3 regions of the Streptomyces sp. WAC05292 genome follow, and region 3 is predicted to be linked to each of the others. Evidence: riboswitches for the same ligand, from Rfam matches in the RefSeq annotation. Region 3 holds a riboswitch; each other region holds the start of a gene.
What was found. A riboswitch is a leader RNA that binds a small molecule or an ion and turns the genes downstream of it on or off. The one in region 3 is predicted to bind cobalamin.

Region 1: another riboswitch for cobalamin. It lies ahead of EF903_RS27000 (hypothetical protein); the one in region 3 lies ahead of EF903_RS10940 (energy-coupling factor ABC transporter permease).
Region 2: another riboswitch for cobalamin. It lies ahead of EF903_RS28255 (ABC transporter substrate-binding protein); the one in region 3 lies ahead of EF903_RS10940 (energy-coupling factor ABC transporter permease).

What each region holds. Positions count from the first base shown of each region.
Region 1 is NZ_RPSE01000373.1:511-6,170, reverse strand. Features, by position in the region: gene EF903_RS27015 (alpha/beta fold hydrolase) at 26-1,531, shown strand; gene EF903_RS27010 (hypothetical protein) at 1,568-1,792, opposite strand; gene EF903_RS27005 (cold-shock protein) at 1,879-2,082, opposite strand; cobalamin riboswitch at 2,682-2,881, shown strand; gene EF903_RS27000 (hypothetical protein) at 3,015-3,887, shown strand; gene EF903_RS26995 (cysteine synthase family protein) at 3,884-4,909, shown strand; partial or broken gene EF903_RS26990 (ATP-grasp domain-containing protein) at 4,906-5,660, shown strand, end outside.
Region 2 is NZ_RPSE01000419.1:382-5,302, forward strand. Features, by position in the region: gene EF903_RS28240 (ferric reductase-like transmembrane domain-containing protein) at 1-828, shown strand, start outside; partial or broken gene EF903_RS28245 (ABC transporter ATP-binding protein) at 813-1,499, opposite strand; gene EF903_RS28250 (iron ABC transporter permease) at 1,595-2,722, opposite strand; gene EF903_RS28255 (ABC transporter substrate-binding protein) at 2,719-3,756, opposite strand; cobalamin riboswitch at 3,798-3,979, opposite strand; gene EF903_RS28260 (class I SAM-dependent methyltransferase) at 4,093-4,842, opposite strand.
Region 3 is NZ_RPSE01000068.1:9,853-21,027, forward strand. Features, by position in the region: gene gcvT (glycine cleavage system aminomethyltransferase GcvT) at 1-881, shown strand, start outside; gene gcvH (glycine cleavage system protein GcvH) at 993-1,376, shown strand; gene glyA (serine hydroxymethyltransferase) at 1,391-2,647, shown strand; gene EF903_RS10930 (L-serine ammonia-lyase) at 2,939-4,321, shown strand; gene EF903_RS10935 (hypothetical protein) at 4,485-5,006, shown strand; cobalamin riboswitch at 5,362-5,557, shown strand; gene EF903_RS10940 (energy-coupling factor ABC transporter permease) at 5,586-6,278, shown strand; gene EF903_RS10945 (energy-coupling factor ABC transporter substrate-binding protein) at 6,278-6,631, shown strand; gene cbiQ (cobalt ECF transporter T component CbiQ) at 6,635-7,384, shown strand; gene EF903_RS10955 (energy-coupling factor ABC transporter ATP-binding protein) at 7,381-8,202, shown strand; gene EF903_RS10960 (PadR family transcriptional regulator) at 8,273-8,857, shown strand; gene EF903_RS10965 (EF-hand domain-containing protein) at 8,922-9,134, opposite strand; gene EF903_RS10970 (tRNA-dependent cyclodipeptide synthase) at 9,390-10,130, shown strand; gene EF903_RS10975 (cytochrome P450) at 10,111-11,175, shown strand, end outside.

The DNA of each region.
Region 1 (5,660 bases), on a different contig from region 3:
GGGGGCCGTCCCTAGCGTGAGGGCCATGAAGCGCACCGCGGCCGTCGCCGCCCTCGCCCTGTCCCTCGCCGCCGGACCGGCCCCCGGCGCCGCACCGGCCGCCTCGGCCGCCTCCGGCGACGGCCTGGACCGGTTCCGCGGCCAGCCGCTCACCTGGGCCGCCTGCCCGGGGCTCGATCCCGCACCGGAGGGGCTGGAGTGCACGGCGGTCACCGTGCCGCTGGACTACGCCCGCCCGCACGGCCGCACGATCCGGTTGGCCGTGTCGCGTATCCGGGCCGCCGGCCCCGGGAAGCGCCGCGGCATCCTGCAGACCAACCCGGGCGGGCCGGGCACCCGGGGCCTCGCCGTGCCGGCCGACGTGCGGGCGTGGATGGAGCCCGGGACCGCGGCCGCGTACGACGTCATCGGAATGGACACCCGCGGCCTCGGCGCGAGCACCCCGCTGGACTGCGGTCTGGAGCGGGGGACGTGGCTGCGGTCCGCGGGCGCGGACCGGGCGGGCTTCGAGGAGAGCCTGCGGATGGCGAAGGCCGACGCGGACGCCTGCTGGAGGGAGCACCCGGACGTGCTGCCGCACCTGACGACCCGCAACACCGCCCGGGACATGGACCTCGTCCGCAGCGTGCTGGGCGAGCGGAAGACTTCGTTCTTCGGCCAGTCGTACGGCGCCGTCCTCGGCGCGGTGTACGCGCAGATGTTCCCGGGACGCGTCGACCGGCTGGTGCTGGACAGCGCGCCCGACCCCGCCGCGTACTGGATGCGGACGCAGCAGTCCATGGGCCCGGCCGGCGAGCGGGCCCTCGACGAATTCGCCGCATGGGCGGCGCGGAACCCCGGACACGGCCTCGGCTCCACCGCGGCGGACGTCCGGGCCGCCGTCGAGGGCCTCGTGCGGAAGGCGGCGGAGCGGCCGATACCCGTCGCCGGGTTCCACGTGGACGACCACGTGCTGCCGCTCGTCCTCCACGCGTACGGCATGGACGAGGCCGACAACGCGTTGTACGCCGCCGCGGTGCGGCAGCTCCTCGACGCCGCCGACGGGCGGCCGGTCGAGGCGTCCGAGGACCTGCGCGCCGTGCTGACGGCCCTGCTGCACCCGGGTGCGACGGGGGCCGACGTCGACCTCTCCGCCGCCATGGCGACCGTCTGCGGGGACGTCACGACCCCGCGCGACCCCGACTGGTACCGGCGCGCCGTCGAACGGTCGCGCACCGCGCAGCCGGTGTTCGGGCCGCTCGTGAACGGCCCGGTGCCGTGCGCGTTCTGGCGGGAGCGGCCCCGCGAGGGGTTCCCGGAGATCGGCAACGACGTGCCCGCCCTCCAACTGCAGGCAGCCGGGGACACCCGTGCCACGTACGAGGGCGGGCTGGGCATGCACCGCAGGATGCGCGGCTCGCGCCTGGTGACCGTCCCCGTCCGTACGCACGGCGTCCTCGGCTCGCCGCACGGCCCGTGCGCCCGGCAGGCGGCGAACGACTACCTGCGGGACGGCACGCTGCCCGCCCGCGACACGGTCTGCGCGCCCTGACCGGCGCGCCGGCCGGCCCGGCCGCTCCCCGGCGGATCAGCGCGCGGGGAGCGCGCCGCGGGCCGCCGGGGGCCGGGCGGGCGGCAGGGCGGGCCGCAGCCCGTAGAGCCGCTCGCGCAGGGCGAAGAGGTCCCGGATCTTGCCGACCTGGGCCAGGCGGGCGAGGAGGGTGTCGATGCGGCGGTCGTCGCCGCGGTGCGCCGCCTGGAGGATCTCCTCGATGAGGCGGGCCGCTTGCAGGGCACGGTGCTCGCTGTCCACGGCAGGCCCCTACCCACGGAAAGACCCGCCTAGTGCTGTGACCAGGAAGGTCTGCCGGCCGACCCGTGCCCGCGGCCGGCGGGCCGTCAGTGGCGGATGATGTTCTCCGCCTGCAGGCCCCGGTCCGACTGGGTGATGTCGAAGCTGACCTGCTCGCCCTCGAGGAGCTCGCGGTAGCCGCTTCCGGAGATCCCCGAGTAGTGGGCGAAGACGTCCGGTCCTCCGCCGTCCTGGGCGATGAACCCGAATCCCTTCTCCGCGCTGAACCACTTGACCGTGCCCTTGGCCATCTTGCCTCCTGCTGCGAACTGCGGGCGGCCGCCCGGCTCCGGGCGGCGACACCCAGACCTACCGCGCACGGCGCCCGCGGCGCGGCTGCCACACCGACAGGTCACACGCTCCGGGCGTCTTTTCGCGCGGAGCGCGCGCCGTCCGAGGGGCCGGGGGCCAGGGGGCGAATCGCGCGCCGCCGGACGGGCATTTCGCGCAGCGGCTTGCCGCGATCAGGGGGCCGCTGGTAGCGGTGGCCGGCCAGGGTCCGCCCGACGGCGCCGGGGGCCGCCGGCACGCCCGCCTCCTTCGCGGACCGGCAGGCCCGCGTCGGGGGCTGAGGCCGTCCTGCCTCGCGCCGCGGGGACGTTCCGGACAACCTCCCCCCGTCGGGGACGGTTTCCGTACCTCGCGGTGCCCCGTTCGGCGGGGCCGCGCGGACGCCCTCCCGGCGGGCCGGGGGGTGCTGGTCGGGCGCGTCGGGCGGGGCCCCGGCGCGGCGCCGGCCCCGCTGCCCGGGCGGCCGGGCGCGCGCCGCGGGAACGGCGTACATCACGCCAGCCTGCGTCGGGCGCCCTGTCGCCGCCAGCGCGCGGCTGCCTACGCTGGGCGGGCAGTCGGTTCGCGTCACCGCTGCGGTGGCGCGTCGCAAGAGGGAACCCGGTGGGATTCCGGGACTGACCCGCAGCGGTGTGTGGGAACGAAAGTCGTCATCGGCACTGGGCTCCTTCGGGGGCCCGGGAAGCGGCGGCCGGTAGGAGAGGGCCTGCGGGCCCGCGCCCACGAGTCCGAAGACCTGCCACTGCGCGCGTGCGGCACACGCACGCGCTGTTCACGGTGACCTCGAGGACCGGGTCGGCGGGACGGACGGGCGGCTGCGCACACGGTGCGGCACGGCCCTCCTCTTCGCGCCCGCCTCCCCCGGGGCCGGGCGACGAGGAGGGAGCCGTTCTTGACCAGGGCCGACGGAACCTTCGCCGGCGCGTGCCACGGGACGCTCGGCGAGCTCTGGCAGGGGCCGCTGCGCCCCTGCGCCGACCCGGACATCGCCCTCGTGTCGTTCCCCGTGCGCCGGTACTCCCGCGTGTGCTTCACCCCCGGGGCGGAGCCCGCGCCGGGGCCGCCGCAGCTCGGCCCGAAGGCGGCCCGCGCGGCCCTCCTGTTCGCCGAGCGGTACGGGCTGCGCCTGCCGGCGGGCCGCTGGACCGCGCACTCCGACCTGCCCGAGGGCGTGGGGATGGCGAGTTCGACCGCGGACATCGTGGCCGTGCTGCGCTGCCTGTGCCGGGTGTTCTCGATGCCCTTCGACCCGCGGACGGCCGCCGGCGTCCTGTCGGCGATCGAACGGTCGGACAGCGTCTTCCTCGACGAGTTCGCGCTGTACCTGAGCGCACGCCACCGGCTGGTGCGCAGGCTGGGCACCGGCATCGGCTTCCACACCGCCTACGCCGTGGAGCCGGGCACCGTGGACACCTCGGCGGTCACCGCGCTGCTGCTGCGGCAGTACCGGCGGCGCGGGCAGGAGTACGAGCGGTCCCTGGACGAGCTGCTCAAGGGCTTCGCCGCCGGGGACCCGGCCGCCGTGGCCCGGGCGTCGACCACCAGTGCCGTCCTGTCGCAGGAGGCCCTGCCGAAACGCTCCTTCGACGCCGTCCTCGCCCACCGGGAGGAGTTCGGCGCGGACGGCGTCTTCGTCGCCCACACCGGATCGCTGATCGGCTACCTGTTCACCCGCCGGATCGGCTTCCCCGCCCGGGAGGAACTCTCCGCCTTCTTCCGCTCCCTCGGACACCAGTGCGCCTTCGCCCAAGGAGGATACGGGTGATTCACCCCCACATCGCGGACGCTCTCAAAGCCCCCGCCCTCGTCGCCCTCACGGAGGGCGCCGTCCTCATCCGCTTCGAGTCCATGAAGGTCTATTCGGCGCTCGCCGCCGTCGCCCGCCTGCTGGAGGAGGGCAGGGTGCGCCCGGGGCAGACCCTCGTCGACAGCTCCAGCGGCATCTACGCCCACGCCCTGGCCCTGGCCTGCCACCGCCACGGCATGCGCTGCCACATCGTCGCCTCCACGACCGTGGACGCCACCACCCGGGCCCAGTTGGAGATCCTGGGGGCCACGGTCGAGCAGGTGGCGCCCTCGCGGGACCTCAGGCTGGACCAGGAGCTGCGCGTGCGCCGGGTCCGGGAGATCCTCGCCGAGCGTCCGGACGTCCACTGGATGCGCCAGTACCACGACGACGTCCACTACCTGGGCTACGGGGAGGTCGCCGACCTCGTCGCGGACGCGCTCCCGGCCGGCCGGCGGCTGTCCGTCGTCGGCGGGGTCGGGTCCGGCGCCTCGACGGGCGGGCTGGTGGAGCACCTGCGGCGGCGCGACCCGGCCGTGCGGCTGGTGGGCGTCCAGCCGTTCGGCAGCGTGACCTTCGGCAGCCAGGACCACCACGACCCGGAGGCCATCATCGCGGGGATCGGCTCGTCGATCGACTTCGCCAACGTCCGCCACCGCCTGTACGACACCGTGCACTGGATGGACTTCACGCACGCGATGGCCGGGACGGTGGCGCTGATGCGCGAACACGCCGTCTTCGCGGGCCTGTCCACCGGCGCCGCCTACCTGGCCGCCGTCCACGAGGCGCGCCGGCACCCGGACGACCTCCACCTCGTGATCGGGGCCGACACCGGGCACCGGTACGTGGACCGCGTCCACGCCCGGCACGCCGAGGCGCTCGACCCCGCCTGCCTCAAGCCGTTCGAGGTGGGAGCCCCGGAGGAGATGGCCATGCCCTGGTCGACGATGGCGTGGGACCGCCAGGGGCGCCCCGGCGCGCGGACGGGGCGTGCCGCATGACAGTGGCCTGCCTGGAATCGCTCACCTTCGGCCTCGGGCACCTGGTGCGGGCCGCGGAGTCGCTCGGCGAGCGGCTGGTGCTGCTCACCCGGGACGCCGGCCACTACGCCCACGAACTGGGCCGGTTGGAGCCCGGCGCGCTGGACGTCGTCGCCGTGGACACGTTCGACACCGCCGCCGTGGCCGCGGAGCTCCACCGGATGCCGGGGCTGCGCGGGCTGATCAGCTCGACGGACACGTGGACCCTGGCCGGCGCCGAGCTGACGGCCCGCTTCGGCCTGCCGGGTGCGCCGCCCGAGGTGCTGCGGCTGACCCGCGACAAGGCCCGCGTACGCACCCTGCTGCACCGGGCGGGGCTCTCGCGGGCGCCCGCCGCCGAGGCCCCCGACGCGGAAGGGCTGCGCGCGGCCGTACGGAAGGAGACCGGCCTCCCCGCGGTCCTCAAGGACACGGCGGGCACCGGCAGCCAGAACGTCTGGCTGGTCCGCGACGAGACGGGACTGGACGCGGCGCTCCGCGAGGCGGCGGGCCGCCGGTTGACCGGGCGGCTGTTCGCCGAGCCGTTCTTCCCCGGGCCGGTCTACAGCGCGGAGACCCTCACCTGGGCGGGACGCACCAGGCTGTTGGGCGTCTCCAGTCGGCTGATGTCCCCCGAACCGCACTTCCGGGAGGAGGTGACCGCCTTCCCCGTCGCCTTCCCGGCCGTGCAGAGCCGGGAGTTGGAGCGCTTCCTCGGGAAGGTGCTGTCGGC
Region 2 (4,921 bases), on a different contig from region 3:
TCCGCCACCACCGCCGTCATGCCCTTCATGGCCGATCCCGGCACCTTCTGGATGTACCTGCTCAGCCAGGCCTTCGGCTGGTCCGCGCTCCTGTGGTCCTGGGGCACGGTCATGCTCGGGCTACTGCTGTCCGGACCCGGACCGGGCCGGCTGCCCGTGTCCCGCCGGGCGCTGGAGCGGTGGCACCGGACGGCCAGCCTCACCACCATGGCGCTGATGGCGGCGCACGCGCTGCTCTTCGCCGCCGAACTCGTCCGCTACGAGGCCCGGCTCGGCTGGGCGGCCCGCCTGTGGTCGGCCTTCGCCGACACCTTCGTCCCCGGCTGGTACGACTCGGGGACCGGCCGCACCGCCATCCCGATCGGGCAGGGCGCGCTCTACCTCGCCGTCCCGCTGGGCCTGCTCTTCTACGTGCGGCACCGCTTCGGCCCGACCGCCTGGCGGCGCCTGCACCGCCTCACCGTCGCCGTGTACGCGCTGGGCGTCTGGCACACCCTGCTGTACGGGACGAACGTCTGGTACGGGGAGTGGCCGCGTACGGGGCTCTGGCTGCTGCAACTGCCCGTCGCCGTACTGCTGCTGGTCCGGCTGCTGCGGCCCGCGCGGCGCGGCGAGCGCCTCGCGCCGCCCGGCCCCGGGCGCCCCGGGCAGGGCCCCGCGGCGCGGTGGGCGGTGCGGGCCGGCGGCCTGGCCGTGGCCGCCGCGGCGGCGGCCGGGATCCTCGCCGCCGCGGCCACGGGCCACGACGGCGGGCGGACCCGCCCGCCCCCGCCGCCGGCCGGGCCGCAGCCCGCGCCGACGGCGCCGCACGTTCACGAACCGGACTGAGCCGGCAGGAAGGTGACCTGCGGCGCCCCCGTCCGCGGATGTACGGCGACCTCGCCCGCCACTCCGTACACCTCGGCCAGAAGCTCCGTGGTGAGCACCTCCGCGGGCGCGCCCGAGGCGGTCACCTCGCCGCCGCACAGGACGTACAGCCGGTCGCAGTAGTACGCGGCGAGGTTCAGGTCGTGGAGGGCCACCAGCACGGTCGCCGGCAGCCGCCGCAGCAGCCCGAGCACCTCCAACTGGTGCCGGACGTCCAGGTGGTTGGTCGGCTCGTCCAGGACCAGCAGGGACGGCTGCTGGGTCAGCGCCCGGGCGATGAGCACCCGCTGCCGCTCGCCCCCCGACAACTGCTCGAACGGCCGCTCCGCCAGCCCGGCGGCGTCCACCGCCTCCAGCGACCGGGCGATCAGGCGGGCGTCCTCGGCGGTGTCCGCGTCCAGCAGCCGCTTGTGCGGGGTGCGGCCCATGGCGACCACCTCCCGCACCGTCATGTCGAAGTCGCCGCCCGGCTCCTGGACGACCGCGGCGGTGGTGCGGGCCAGTTCCCGCAGCGGCAGCGCCCAGGCGTCGGCCCCGTCCACCAGGACCTGCCCGGACCGCGGGCGCAGCACCCGGTAGACGGCCCGCAGCAGGCTGGACTTGCCGCTGCCGTTCGGCCCGACCAGCCCGACGACCTCTCCGGGCCGGGCCGCCAGGGACACCTCCCGCACCAGCCGGTGGGCGCCGGCGGTGAGGGTGAGCCGCTCGACGGCCAGGTCGGTCCCCCTCACGCCGCCCCCCGGGCGCTCCGGCGGCGGGCGTCCCGCCGCATCAGCCACAGGAAGAACGGGCCCCCGCACAGCGCCGTCAGCACGCCGACGGGGATCTCCATCGGTGCGGCGACGGTGCGGGCGGCGATGTCCGCCGACACCAGGAACACAGCCCCGGCCAGCGCCGCCGTCGGCAGGACCCTGCGGTGGTCGCTGCCGACGAACAGCCGCACCGTGTGCGGCAGGATCAGCCCGACGAACCCGATCGGACCGGCGGCCGCCACCAGCACCCCGGTGACCAGCGAGAGCAGGACGAACATGCGGGCCCGGAAGCGGGCCACGTCCAGCCCCATCGTGGTCGCCGACTCCTCGCCGGCCAGCAGCAGGTTCAGCGGCCTGGCCTGGACGAGGAGCACGGCGGTGCCGAGCAGCAGGGCGGCGGCGGGCAGCCACAGGGTGCCCCACTGCACGCCGCCGAGCCCGCCGAGCGTCCAGGCGAGGACCGTGCGGGCCTCGTTGCCGCGGTCGGCGGTCAGCAGCAGCAGGTCCAGCAGCGCGGTGAGCACCGAGGCGAACGCCACGCCAGAGAGCACCAGCCGCAGCGGCGTGATCCGGCCGCCGGAGCGCGCCGTGGTGTAGACGAGCAGCAGCGTCACGAGGGCGCCGGCGAAGGCGGCCGCCGACAGCGACACCGCCCCGAACAGCGTGAAGCCGAAGACGATCACGGCGACGGCGCCGAGGGACGCCCCGGATGACACGCCCAGCAGGTACGGCTCGGCGAGCGGGTTCCGTACGAGGGCCTGCAGCGCGGCGCCCACCACCGCGAGCCCGGCCCCGGTGACGGCGCCGAGCAGGACGCGCGGCGCGCGCACGTCCAGGACGATGTGCTCGCGGGCCCGCGACCACGTCGGCTCGGAACGGTCCACGCCGAGGGCGTGGCCGACGATGCCCCAGACCTCGCCGGGCGGCACGTGCACCGAGCCGATGGCGAGCCCCGCGGTCAGGGACAGCAGCAGCAGCGCGGCCAGGCCCGAGAGGACGAGCGGGAACCGGGCCCGCCCGGGGCGCCCGGCGGGTGCGCCGCCTTCCCCCGCGCGGCCGGGCGGGGACCCCTCCCGCGGCCGGGCCGCGGCGGCGGCCGTCACCGGAAGCGCTCGGGGTGCAGGCCGCGGGCCAGGTCCTCGACCGCGTGCGGCGGGCGCACGCCGACGAGGGTGGCGGTCAGCGGCACCACCACGAAGCGCTTGTTCCGGATCGCGGGCACGTCTGCGAGGGCCGGCTGGGAGAGCAGGAAGTCCTTCTTCTGCTGCACGCTGCCGGCGTCGGCGTAGTCGTAGATGGCGATGACCTCGGGCCTGCGCTCGACGACCTGCTCCCAGGAGACGTCGCCGAAGACCTCGTCGAGGTCGTCGAAGACGTTGCGCCCGCCGGCCAGTTTGATGATCTCGGTGCCGAGGCCCTTGCCGCCGGCGGTGAACGCCGCCTTGTCGCCGCTGTCGTACACGAACACGGGCACGGCGGGGGCGCCTTCCACGGCCTTGCCGGTCTTCTCGATGCGGGCCCGCAGGTCCGCGACGAGGGCGTCGGCCCGGTCCTTGACGCCGAAGATGCCGCCGATGGTGCGGATCTCCTCGTAGGCGTCCTCCATGGACACCTGCTTCTTCCCGCAGTACTCGCGGTTGAGGTAGGTGTCGATGCCGGCGTCCTCGAACGCCTTGCGGGAGCGGCCCTCCTTCTCGGCGAACGCGCTGCCGTAGCCGCCGTACACGAAGTCGGGCTCGGCGTTGACGACGGCCTCGAAGGAGGGCTCCTTCTGCGCCAACTGCCTGACGGCCTTGAAGTCCTGCTCGTACTGCGGGAGGACCGGCGAGTCGGGGAAGGCGGTGCCCACCATGCGGTCCTTCAGGCCGAGCGCCAGCATCAGCTCGGCCGGGTGCTGGTGGATGGTGACCGCCCGGGCGGGCGGCCTGTCGTAGGTGGTGCGGGTGCCGCAGTTGTCGACGGTGAGCGGGAAGCCCGCCGCCGGCGCGGCCGCGGGCTTGCCGTCCTCCCCGGCCGGATCGGTGCCGCCGCCGCAGCCGGCGGCCAGCACCGAGACCAGGGCGGCGGCCGCGGCCGCGCGCAGGGCGCGGCGGTGCGACGGGCGGGGGGACGGGGGGAACTGCAGGGAGCCGGGCATGCCGACGTACACGTAGAGCCTCCTGGGGAGTCCGCGCTCCTCGGAACGGGCCCGCGACAGGCCAGTTTCCTGACTCCCGGATCGGCGTTCCCCCCGCCTTCCCACGCGTGCGCGCAGTGGCTCGTGAGGGGTCCGCTCCCCGGTCACAGTGGCGGGACCGTGCCGGACTCGCACCGGCTTCCTGTCTCCCGTCGCGGCGATGACCTGGCAATATTACATTCCGGTCACTCGGGCGTGAAAGGGCGCGCGAACCGGGGCTCGCGCCTTGGGCGTGCGCCCCTCTTGACCGTCTCCCGTGTCCGCTGCGCCCGCAGGGGCCCGGCCGCCCGCGCCCGGTCAGTGCGGCCGGTGCGCCCGTACGACGAGCCGGTCCGCGGCCTCGTCGTACGGACGGCCGTCGAATCCCCCGAACACCTCGACCCGTTCGAACCCCGCCGCCTCGGCCATCGCACGCAGCTCCACCGCGCTGTACACGAACCACACCAGGCTTGCCCGGGTCACCCGCTCGCCCCGCACCAGCACCCAGTCGCTGCGCAGCCGCGCCCAGTCGTCCAGCACGCTGTCGGTCTGCACCAGCAGGTCGCCGCCGCGCCGGACCACCTTGGGCGGCACCACCCGGCGGGCCAGGATCTCCTTCCCGGCCACGTCCAGCAGCAGGCTGCCGCCCGGCCGCAGGCAGTCGTGCATGGTGCGCAGCGCCCGCGCGTTGTCCGCCGGGTCCTCGAAGTAGCCGAAGGACGTGAACATGTTGAGGACCGTGTCGAAGGCGCCCGGGTCCGTGTACTCCCGCACGTCGGCCCGTACGTACTCCGCTTGCACGCCCGCCTCCGCGGTCAGCTTCCGGGCCCGTTCCAGCATGGCCGGACTGCGGTCCACACCGGTCGTGCGGTGGCCGAGGCGGGCCAGCGGGACGGTGAACACCCCCGGCCCGCAGCACAGGTCGAGGACCCGGCCGCCCGGTGGCAGGGAGAGCAGGGGAGAGGTCGTCAGCAGCTCCTCGGCCTGGGAGAAGCGCTCCGGAGGGAACAGGAACTCGTAGAACTCGCTCCAGAAGTCGTCGTCCTGGAATCCACCCGTGTCGGCCATGGCGTGACGGTCTTCCTTCCTCGTGGGCGGGATGTCCCCGCGGGGGTTCGGTCGGGCGCCGGGAAGGCGGGGAGGGCCG
Region 3 (11,175 bases):
CCGTCGGCGTCGGCCGCGCCCGCTACACGCACATCTGCCGGGAGGACGGCGGGATCCTCGACGACCTGATCGTCTACCGCCTCGGCGAGACCGAGTACATGGTCGTCGCCAACGCCTCCAACGCCCAGGTCGTGCTGGACGCCCTCACCGAGCGCGCGACCGGCTTCGACACCGAGGTCCGCGACGACCGCGACGCGTACGCGCTGATCGCGGTGCAGGGGCCGGAGTCCCCCGCCATCCTGGCGTCGCTCACCGACGCCGACCTGGACGGCCTGAAGTACTACGCCGGCCTGCCGGGAACGGTCGCGGGCGTCCCCGCGCTGATCGCCCGCACCGGCTACACCGGCGAGGACGGCTTCGAGCTCTTCGTCTCCCCCGAGCACGCCGTGGAGCTGTGGCAGGCGCTGAGCAAGGCCGGCGAGGGCCGCGGCCTGGTGCCGTGCGGGCTGTCCTGCCGCGACACGCTGCGCCTGGAGGCGGGCATGCCGCTGTACGGGCACGAGCTGACCACCTCCCTGACCCCGTTCGACGCGGGCCTGGGCCGGGTCGTGAAGTTCGAGAAGGAGGGCGACTTCGTGGGCCGCGCCGCCCTGGAGGCCGCCGCCGAGCGCTCCGCCTCGAACCCGCCGCGCAAGCTGGTCGGCCTGGTCGCCGAGGGCCGCCGGGTCCCGCGCGCCGGCTTCCCCGTCGTGGCCGGCGGCCAGGTCGTCGGCGAGGTCACCTCCGGCGCCCCGTCCCCGACCCTCGGCAAGCCGATCGCCATGGCGTACGTCGACGCGGCACACGCCGAGCCGGGCACCTCCGGCGTCGGCGTGGACATCCGCGGTACCCATGAGCCGTACGAGGTCGTCGCCCTGCCCTTCTACAAGCGGCAGAAGTAGACCCCGGACGCGCCGGTACGCCCCGCGCGCCCCCGCCTGCCGGGCCAGAGGCGTCTCGACAGGCAAGACAACCGTTCGTCCGCACTCCCCCGCATCCAGGAGAATCAGGCCATGAGCAACCCCCAGCAGCTGCGTTACAGCAAGGAGCACGAGTGGCTGTCGGCCGCCGAGGACGGCGTCGCGACGGTCGGCATCACCGCGTTCGCGGCCAACGCGCTCGGTGACGTCGTCTACGCCCAGCTCCCCGAGGTCGGCGACACCGTGACCGCGGGCGAGACCTGCGGCGAGCTGGAGTCGACCAAGTCCGTCAGCGACCTGTACTCCCCCGTCACGGGCGAGGTCGTCGAGGCCAACCAGGACGTCGTGGACGACCCGGCGCTCGTGAACAGCGCTCCCTTCGAGGGCGGGTGGCTCTTCAAGGTGCGCGTGTCGGAGGAGCCGGAGGACCTGCTCTCCGCCGCCGAGTACGAGCAGCTCACCCTTTCCGGCAACTGAACCAGGGACCGAAGATGTCCGTTCTGAACACCCCTCTCCACGAGCTCGACCCCGACGTCGCCGCAGCCGTCGACGCCGAGCTCGCGCGCCAGCAGTCGACCCTGGAGATGATCGCGTCGGAGAACTTCGCTCCGGTCGCCGTCATGGAGGCCCAGGGCTCGGTCCTGACCAACAAGTACGCCGAGGGCTACCCGGGCCGCCGCTACTACGGCGGCTGCGAGCACGTCGACGTCGTCGAGCAGATCGCCATCGACCGGATCAAGGCGCTCTTCGGCGCCGAGGCCGCGAACGTCCAGCCGCACTCCGGTGCGCAGGCGAACGCCGCCGCGATGTTCGCGCTGCTGAAGCCGGGCGACACGATCATGGGCCTGAACCTGGCCCACGGCGGTCACCTGACCCACGGCATGAAGATCAACTTCTCCGGCAAGCTCTACAACGTGGTCCCGTACCACGTCGGCGAGGACGGCCAGGTCGACATGGCCGAGGTCGAGCGCCTCGCCAAGGAGTCCAAGCCGCAGCTGATCGTCGCCGGCTGGTCCGCATACCCGCGGCAGCTGGACTTCGCCGCCTTCCGCCGCATCGCGGACGAGGTCGGCGCGTACCTGATGGTCGACATGGCGCACTTCGCCGGCCTGGTCGCCGCGGGCCTGCACCCGAACCCGGTGCCGCACGCCCACGTCGTCACCACCACCACGCACAAGACCCTCGGCGGTCCGCGCGGCGGTGTCATCCTGTCGACGCAGGAGCTGGCCAAGAAGATCAACTCCGCGGTCTTCCCCGGCCAGCAGGGCGGCCCGCTGGAGCACGTGATCGCCGCCAAGGCGGTCTCCTTCAAGGTGGCGGCCTCGCCCGAGTTCAAGGAGCGCCAGGAGCGCACCCTGGCCGGCGCGAAGATCATCGCCGAGCGCCTGGTGCAGGACGACGTGAAGGCCGTCGGCGTGGACGTCCTCTCCGGCGGTACCGACGTGCACCTGGTCCTGGTGGACCTGCGCAACTCGGAGCTGGACGGCCAGCAGGCCGAGGACCGCCTCCACGAGATCGGCATCACCGTCAACCGCAACGCCATCCCGAACGACCCGCGGCCCCCGATGGTCACCTCGGGCCTGCGGATCGGCACGCCGGCGCTGGCCACCCGCGGTTTCGGCGCCGAGGACTTCACCGAGGTCGCCGACATCATCGCCGAGGCCCTGAAGCCGTCCTACGACGGCGAGGCCCTCAAGGCGCGCGTCTCGGCGCTCGCCGCGAAGCACCCGCTGTACCCGTCGCTGTAAGGCCGCGGCTCGAAAGGCCCGGCCTTGTGTCCCACAGGGCCGGGCCTTTCCCATGGCCGGGGCCGGCGGCGCGGCGCGCCACCGGCCCGCAAGCCGCCGTACAGGCCGGCGTCACCGGCCGCCTCACGAACTGACGTACGCTGATTAACCGGGCAAGGGCGCCCACGAGGCGATCTTTGCCCGCATTCCCTGCAAAGTCCGCCCCCTCCGCCGGCCGCCTCGCCCCCGCTGCGAGAGCGACTCGGCGGTTCGCTCCCCGCCACCGCGGGGGTGACCCTGGAGTCCGCCACCGTGGCCATTTCCGTCTTCGATCTCTTCTCGATCGGCATCGGTCCGTCCAGCTCGCACACCGTGGGCCCGATGCGCGCCGCCCGCATGTTCGTCAACCGGCTGAAGAAGGACGGCCTGCTCGCCCAGACCGCCTCCGTCCGCGCGGAGCTGTACGGCTCGCTCGGCGCGACCGGCCACGGCCACGGCACGCCCAAGGCGGTGCTGCTGGGCCTGGAGGGCCACTCCCCGCGGACCGTGGACGTCGAGACCGCCGACGACGAGGTGGAGCGCATCCGCAGCACGGGCCGGCTGCGCCTGCTGGGGACGGAGATAGGGAGCGCCCACGAGATCGCCTTCGACGAGCCGAACCAGCTCGTCCTGCACCGCCGCCGGTCCCTGCCGTACCACGCGAACGGCATGACCCTCTTCGCGTACGACGCCGCCGGCACGCCGCTGCTGGAGAAGACGTACTACTCGGTCGGCGGCGGCTTCGTGGTCGACGAGGACGCGGTCGGCGAGGACCGGATCAAGCTCGACGACACCGTGCTGAAGTACCCCTTCCGCTCGGGCGACGAGATGCTGCGCCTCGCGAAGGAGACCGGCCTGTCGATCTCCTCGCTGATGCTGGAGAACGAGAAGGCCTGGCGCACGGAGGAGGAGATCCGCGAGGGCCTCCTGGAGATCTGGCGGGTCATGCAGGCCTGCGTGGCGCGCGGCATGTCCCGCGAGGGCATCCTCCCCGGCGGTCTGCGCGTCAAGCGCCGAGCCGCGGCCACGGCGCGGCAGCTGCGCACCGAGGGCGACCCGATGATGCACCGCAGCGAGTGGACGACGATCTACGCGATGGCGGTCAACGAGGAGAACGCGGCGGGCGGCCGCGTCGTGACGGCCCCCACGAACGGCGCGGCGGGCGTCCTGCCGGCCGTCCTGCACTACTACGTGAACTTCGTGCCCGGCGCGGACGAGGACGGCGTCGTCCGCTTCCTGCTCGCCGCGGGCGCGATCGGCATGCTGTTCAAGGAGAACGCCTCGATCTCGGGCGCCGAGGTCGGCTGCCAGGGCGAGGTGGGTTCGGCCTGCTCGATGGCGGCCGGCGCGCTCGCGGAGGTCCTGGGCGGCACTCCGGAGCAGGTGGAGAACGCGGCCGAGATCGGCATGGAGCACAACCTGGGCCTGACCTGCGACCCGGTCGGCGGCCTGGTGCAGATCCCGTGCATCGAGCGCAACGGCATGGCGGCCGTGAAGGCCGTCACGGCGGCGAAGATGGCGATGCGCGGCGACGGCTCCCACAAGGTCTCCCTCGACAAGGTCATCAAGACCATGAAGGAGACCGGCGCCGACATGAAGATCAAGTACAAGGAGACGGCGCGCGGCGGCCTCGCCGTCAACGTCATCGAGTGCTGACGCCGGCCGGCTGAGCCGGGCGGGCGCGGACAGAAGGGGCGGATCTCGAAAGATTCACCCCTTCTGTCCGATTTTTTTATGTTTTGCTGCAACCGTGTGTGCGCACGGCGTGTCTTCAGGAGCGACAACCTGCCCCCGTCTCTCGAAGAACAGGGGGGACGCCATGAAACACCTCCGCCGCCGGCGGGCCGCGGCCCTGGCCACCGGAGTCCTGCTCACCGCCGCGATCGCCCTCGCCGCACCGGCCTCCACGGCCGCGGCCCCCGCCGGCCGGGCCCCGGCCACCCCGCTCGTGGTGGGCGCCCGCTGGGCCGGGCACTGCACGTACGACCGGATCGTCGTCGACCTGAAGGGCCGCGTGCCCGACGCGGACGTCACCCGCGTCCCCGCGCTCTTCCAGGACGGCTCCGGAGCGCCCGTCCCGCTCGCAGGGAAGCACTTCCTGCAGATCCGGCTGCACCCCGCCGCGGCGCACCTGCGCTCCGGCGAAGGAACCTACCGCGGACCCAGGCTCGTCAGGACGGACCTGCCCGCGCTCAAGGGGCTCGCCATGACCGGCGACTTCGAGGGGTACGTCACCTTCGGCGCCGCCTTCGACAGCAGGCCCTCCTACAGGACGTTCACGCTCCGCTCGCCCGACCGGTTCGTGATCGACATCGCGCACCGGAACGTGTGCTGCGACTGAACCGGCGCCGGCCGGGACGCCGCCGGCGGTGTTCCGGTCCGGGAAGCCGAAGCGGCGGCCGGCGTCCCCCGGCGAGCGCCGGCCGCCGCGGGCCGGGATGCCGCCGGAGCGCTTGAGCGGCGCCGCGAGGTGCTCGGGCGCACGCCGGTGGAAGCACAGGGGCGGAATCGCGCCGGGTCGCGCGCCGGGATCCCGCCCGGCAGCCCGCGCGGCCGCCGGCGCGGCGGAAACCCGCGGCGAAACGACGGCTCCGCCTCCTCGCGGAGAGCGCGTCCGCCGCCGGACGGCCCGGAAGCGGAATCCGCCGCGGGCGTGCGCTCGAACACACCGGCTTGTTCCGGGTCCGTGCGGGCCATTAGGGTCAGCGGGCCTTGGTGTTCGGGAAACCGGTGGAAGACCGGTGCGGCCCTCGCCACTGTGAACGGGAAGTCCGGCTCCACTCCTGCGGGAAGCCACTGGGCGGCGCGGGGTGATCCGCACCGCCCGGGAAGGCGGAGCCAGGGCGGCAGCACCCGTGAGCCAGGAGACCGGCCGGGGCGCGTTGTCCATCCACGAGGTGCTGGAGAGGTCTCCCCACACATGCATATAGCCGAGGGGTTTCTGCCCCCGTTGCACGCGGCCGCCTGGGGCGCCGCGTCCGCTCCCTTCGTCGTCCACGGCGTCCGCGCACTCACCCGCGAGGTGAAGGAGAACCCCGAGAGCACCCTGCTCCTCGGCGCCTCCGGAGCCTTCACCTTCGTCCTTTCCGCCCTGAAGATCCCCTCCGTCACGGGCAGTTGCTCGCACCCGACGGGGACCGGGCTCGGGGCGATCCTGTTCCGGCCGCCGATCATGGCGGTGCTCGGCACGATCACCCTGCTCTTCCAGGCGCTGCTGCTCGCGCACGGCGGCCTGACCACCCTCGGCGCCAACGTCTTCTCCATGGCGATCGCCGGCCCGTGGGCGGGCTTCGGGGTCTACCTGCTGCTGCGGCGCTTCGGCGCCCCGCTGATGGTGTCCGTCTTCTTCGGCGCCTTCTTTGCCGACCTGGTCACCTACTGCGTCACCTCCGTGCAGCTGGCGCTCGCCTTCCCCGACCCGGGCAGCGGCGTCGCCGGCGCCCTCGCGAAGTTCGGCGGCATCTTCGCCGTCACCCAGATCCCGCTGGCGGTCAGCGAGGGCCTCCTGACGGTCCTGGTCATGCGGCTGCTGATGCAGTCCAGCAAGTCCGACCTGGTCCGGCTGGGCGTCGCCAAGCTCACCGGCCGCACCGACCGGAAGGCGGCGGCGTGATGGGCATGAGCCGGAACGCGAAGATCAACACCCTGCTGCTGCTCGTGGTCGCCGCCCTCGCGGTGCTCCCCCTCGCCCTGGGCCTCGGCGAGGGCAAGGAGGAGCCCTTCACCGGCGCCGACGCCCAGGCCGAAGCGGCGATCACCGAGCTGAGGCCCGACTACGAGCCGTGGTTCACCCCGCTGTACGAGCCGCCGTCCGGCGAGATCGAGTCGGCCCTGTTCGCCCTCCAAGCGGCCCTCGGCGCGGGCGTCCTCGCCTACTACTTCGGGGTGCGCAGGGGCCGCCGCCAGGGAGCCGCCGCGGCGGCCGCCGGACCGGGCACCCTGGGCGACGCCCGCGCGGAGGACTAGCCGGTGCTGCCGATCGACGTGGCTGCGCACGGCAGCCGCTGGCGCGGCCGGCACCCCCTGGAGAAGGCCCTGCTGGGACTCGGGCTGACGGTCACCGCCGTGTGCCTGCCGCCCTGGCCCGGCGGGCCCCTGGTCGCCGCGGCGACCCTCGCCGTCCTGCTCGGGCCGGCGGGGGTCGCCGGGCGGCAGCTGTGGCGGGCCTTCCGGATACCGCTGGGGTTCTGCTTCACCGGTGCGCTGCCGCTGCTCGTCGCGGTCGGCGGCGCGGCCGGGCCGGTGTCGCTCGCCCCGGACGGGCCGCGGCACGCGGGCGAACTGCTGCTGCGCACGTCCGCAGCGTCCCTGGGCGTCCTGCTGTTCGCGTTCACCACCCCCGTCTCGGACGTGCTGCCCCGGCTGGTCCGGGCCGGGGTGCCGGCGCCCGTCGTGGACGTGGCGCTCGTGATGTACCGCATCGGGTTCCTGCTGCTGGACTCGCTGGCGCAGGTCAGGCGGGCCCAGGCGGCCCGGCTGGGGCACGCGGACCGGGCCGCGGTGTGGCGGTCGCTGGCCGGGCTCGCCGCGACCTCCTTCGTCCGGGCCTTCGACCGGGCGGCGCGGCTCCAGTCCGGCCTCGCCGGGCGCGGGTACGACGGGGCGCTGCGCGTGCTCGTTCCCGAGGCCGCCCTGTCCCGGCGCTTCCTCGCGGCGTCGGCGGCCCTCATCGCGGGCCTCGTCGCGCTGACCTACACCCTGGAGGGGCTGTGCTCGTGAACCCGTTGGTGGAACTGGCCGGAGCGGGCTACGCCTACGAGGACGGCCCGGCGGTGCTGGACGGCGTGGACTTCTCCATCGCCGAAGGCCGGGCGCTGGTCCTCCTGGGCCGCAACGGCAGCGGCAAGACCACGCTGATGCGGCTGCTCAGCGGCGGGCTGCGGCCGGTCTCCGGGGAACTCCTGCTGGACGGGACGCCGGTGGCGTACGACCGGTCGGGCCTGACCCGGCTGCGCAAGGCGGTCCAGCTGGTCGTCCAGGACCCGGACGACCAGCTGTTCGCGGCCTCCGTGGAACAGGACGTCTCCTTCGGCCCGATGAACCTGGGCCTGCCGGCCGCCGAGGTGCGGGCCCGGGTCGGCGAGGCGCTGTCCGCCCTCGGGATCACCGCGCTGCGGGACCGGCCGACGCACCTGCTGTCGTACGGGCAGCGCAAGAGGGCGGCGATCGCCGGGGCGGTCGCGATGGCCCCCCGGGTGCTGATCCTGGACGAGCCGACGGCCGGCCTGGACCCGGAGGGGCAGGAGCGGCTGCTGGACGCCCTGGCGGGCCTGCGCGCCGCGGGGACGACGGTGGTGATGGCCACGCACGACGTCGACCTCGCGGTGCGCTGGGCGGACGATGCGGCGGTGCTCACCCCGCAGGGGATCCGCTTCGGCCCGGCGGCGGGGCTCCTCTCGGACCCGGAGCTGCTGGCGGGGGCGGGGCTGCGGCAGGCCTGGTCGCCGGCGGTGGCGGTGTTCCTGCGCTCCCGCGGTCTGCTGGCGGCGGGCGCCGCGGGCCCGAAGTCGCCGGAGGCGCTGGTCTCCTGGCACTGACCCCCGCCGCCGGAGGGTGCCGGGCGGCCGCTCCCCGCTGCCCGCCGTCCGGCCTCCCTAGGATGGCGGCATGTCCCTGCCGCACGCCATCCTCACCGCCCTGCTGGAGAAGCCCTCGTCGGGGCTGGAGCTGACCCGCCGGTTCGACCGGTCGATCGGGTACTTCTGGTCGGCGACGCACCAGCAGATCTACCGGGAGCTCGGCCGGCTGGAGGAGGCCGGGCTCATCCGGGCGCTGCCCGGCGACGGGCCGGTGCGGGGGCAGCGGAAGGCGTACGAGGTCCTGCCCGCCGGCAGCGAGGAGCTGGCGCGCTGGGTGGGCGGCAGCCAGGACCCGAAGGCCATCCGGGACCCGCTGCTGCTGCGCGTCCGCGCCGCGGCCGTGGTGGGGACGGGCGGCCTCCTGGCCGAGCTGCGGCGGCACCTGGAGCTGCACCGCCGGCAGCTGGCGCTCTACGAGGCCATCGAGGAGCGGGACTTCCCGCCCGGCCGGGACTCCGACGAGGACCGGCTGCGCCGGCTCGTGCTGCACGGCGGCATCGGGCTGGAGACGTTCTGGCTGCGCTGGCTGGAGGAGGCCCTGGAGGAGGTCGGCGGCATGGCGGACCGCCCGGACGCCGGGCCGGATCCCGCGGGCGGGGCGGGCGCGTCCTGACGGGCGCGCATGCGGCCGTGCCCCCGCCTGCCCGGCTCGGGCGGGCGGGGGCACGGCGCACGGCTCACTTGTTCAGGGACGCCCAGAACTCGTCGAAGCTCATCAGGCCGTCGGCGTCGGTGTCCCGGGCGGCGATCACGGCGTCCGCGACCGGGCCCGTCACGAACGGGTCGCCCATCTGGGCCATGGCCTGACGGAACTCGTCGGCCGTCACGAAGCCGTCGCCGTCCGCGTCGAACCTGCCGAACGTCGCCCGCGCGCTCTCGATGTCCGCCACTTGGGATCCACCCCTTCTCGGTGCTGATTGACCGGCTCAGGGTAGCGCCAGCCCGGGCGGCTGCGGACTCCGGGTCCCGTTCGCCCGGCAGAAAGAAATTCAATTACCGCCCCGTAACCCGGAATGCGCGGTTCCGGCCAGAAGAGCGGACTCGGGCTTGTCACGTTCCGGGGTCACCGCATAACGTACCGGCATTGCCGCCACACCAGGAGCGCAGGGCTCCCAGGGACATGCGGCAAACAAAGGTGATCACAGGTGGCGATCACAGCCGAATCATCCTTCGAAGTCCTCCCCTTCACCCGCGCCTGCCGGCACATCTGGGAGGACGGCGACCATGTGCTCATCGGGGTCAGCCCCGGAAACGGCTACTTCAGCTCCGAGCGCATCGGAAGCCTGGCCCGCTGGGCCTCGTCCCGTTTCGCCCAGGTCGACTTCGTCTATGCGGACCTGCATGTGGACCGCATGTTCGCGGCGTTCGGATACAGCCGCGAACACGCCGTCAGGCGGGCTTCGAAGGAGATCAAAGCCGTCCGCCGACGGATTCTGAAAGGCGTGGCGGAATCCGGTCCGGAGCATCCCGGGATACGGGTGGGCGCACTGTCCGACTTCCAATCGAACCCCGTTTACCAACTCCTGCACCGGCGCGTCCTGCATTTCCTGGAGACCGATGGCGAATTCCGCAAGGGTTGTCAGGAGATGGCCGCGCACTTCGTCGGCCCCAAGCTGCCGGCAGGCGAATCCATGACGGACGCCCAGTTGCAGGCCTGTTTCGACTACCTCGCAGCCGAACTGCCGTTCTTCCTGGACACCCCGAGCATTCTGGACGTGCCCTCGTCGGTGGCGGCGTACCACGTGAGGATGCCGCTGACCGACCTCCTCTTCGCCCGCGGCGGGGGTCTGCGCGCGACCCACAACCAGGGCTGCGCCGTCGTCCGGCCGGAGGCAGCGCACCGCGCGGCGACCGAAGGGAGCGCCGATGAGCGCCGAGCAGCCTGACACGGTCCGGCGGCAGGCCGCCCCCCTCCTCGACTTCCCGCTGTCGCGCCGCGGCGACGTCCTCCCCGAGGAGTGCGCCCGGCTGCGCAAGGAGGCCCCCGTCGCCAGGGTCCGCACCCTGACGGGCGACGAGGCCTGGCTGGTGAGCAGCTACGCGCTGGCCAGGCAGGTGCTGGAGGACGACCGGTTCAGCCTGAGGGACACGGCGAACGAGGGCGTCCCGCGGCAGTACGCGCTGACGATCCCGCCCGAGGTCGTCGACACCATGGGCGGCATCAACAGTGCGGGCCTGCGGACCGCGGTGATGAAGTCGCTGAACCCGCGCCAGGCGGGCCTGCAGGAGGCGCTGCGGGCCACGGCCCACGCCCTCCTCGACACGATGGCCGCCGAGGGGGCGCCCGCCGACCTGCGGGCCGCCTTCGCCGACCCCTTCTCGGCGGCCATGCACTGCCGGGTCCTGGGCGTGCCGTCCGGCGACTGGAGGCGCCTGATGTCCGGGCTGGACGTCGCTTTCATGACCGCGCGCGAGCCGTTCGCCGGCTCCGCCCTCAACTGGTACAAGGACGTCGGCTACTTCGCCGACCGGCTGCGGGAGCAGGCGGCGCTACCCGCCGAGGAGCGTACGGGGCTCCTCGGCCGGTTCGCGGAGCTGAGGGAGGCAGATCCGGAGTCGGCGCACCTCACCGACGAGATGTTCGCGACCGTGGCCGTGTCCCTCTTCGGCGCCGGCGCGGTGTCCACGTCCGCGTTCCTCGTCCTCGCCGTGCTGGCGCTGCTCGGGCGGCCTGACCTCATCGGGTGGCTGCGCGGACACCCCGAGCGCATGGGGGCGGCCGTCGACGAGCTGCTGCGCTGGAACCTCTCCGTCGGCGACGGCCTGCCGCGCATCGCGCGCGCCGACGTCCGGGTCGGCGACGTCCTCGTCAGGGAGGGCGAGCTCGTCCTCGTCCTCCTCGAAGGGGCCAACTTCGACCCGGAGGCCTTCGACCGGCCGGGGGAGCTCGACCTGGAGCGCGAGAGCCGCAACGCCCACCTCGCGTTCGGC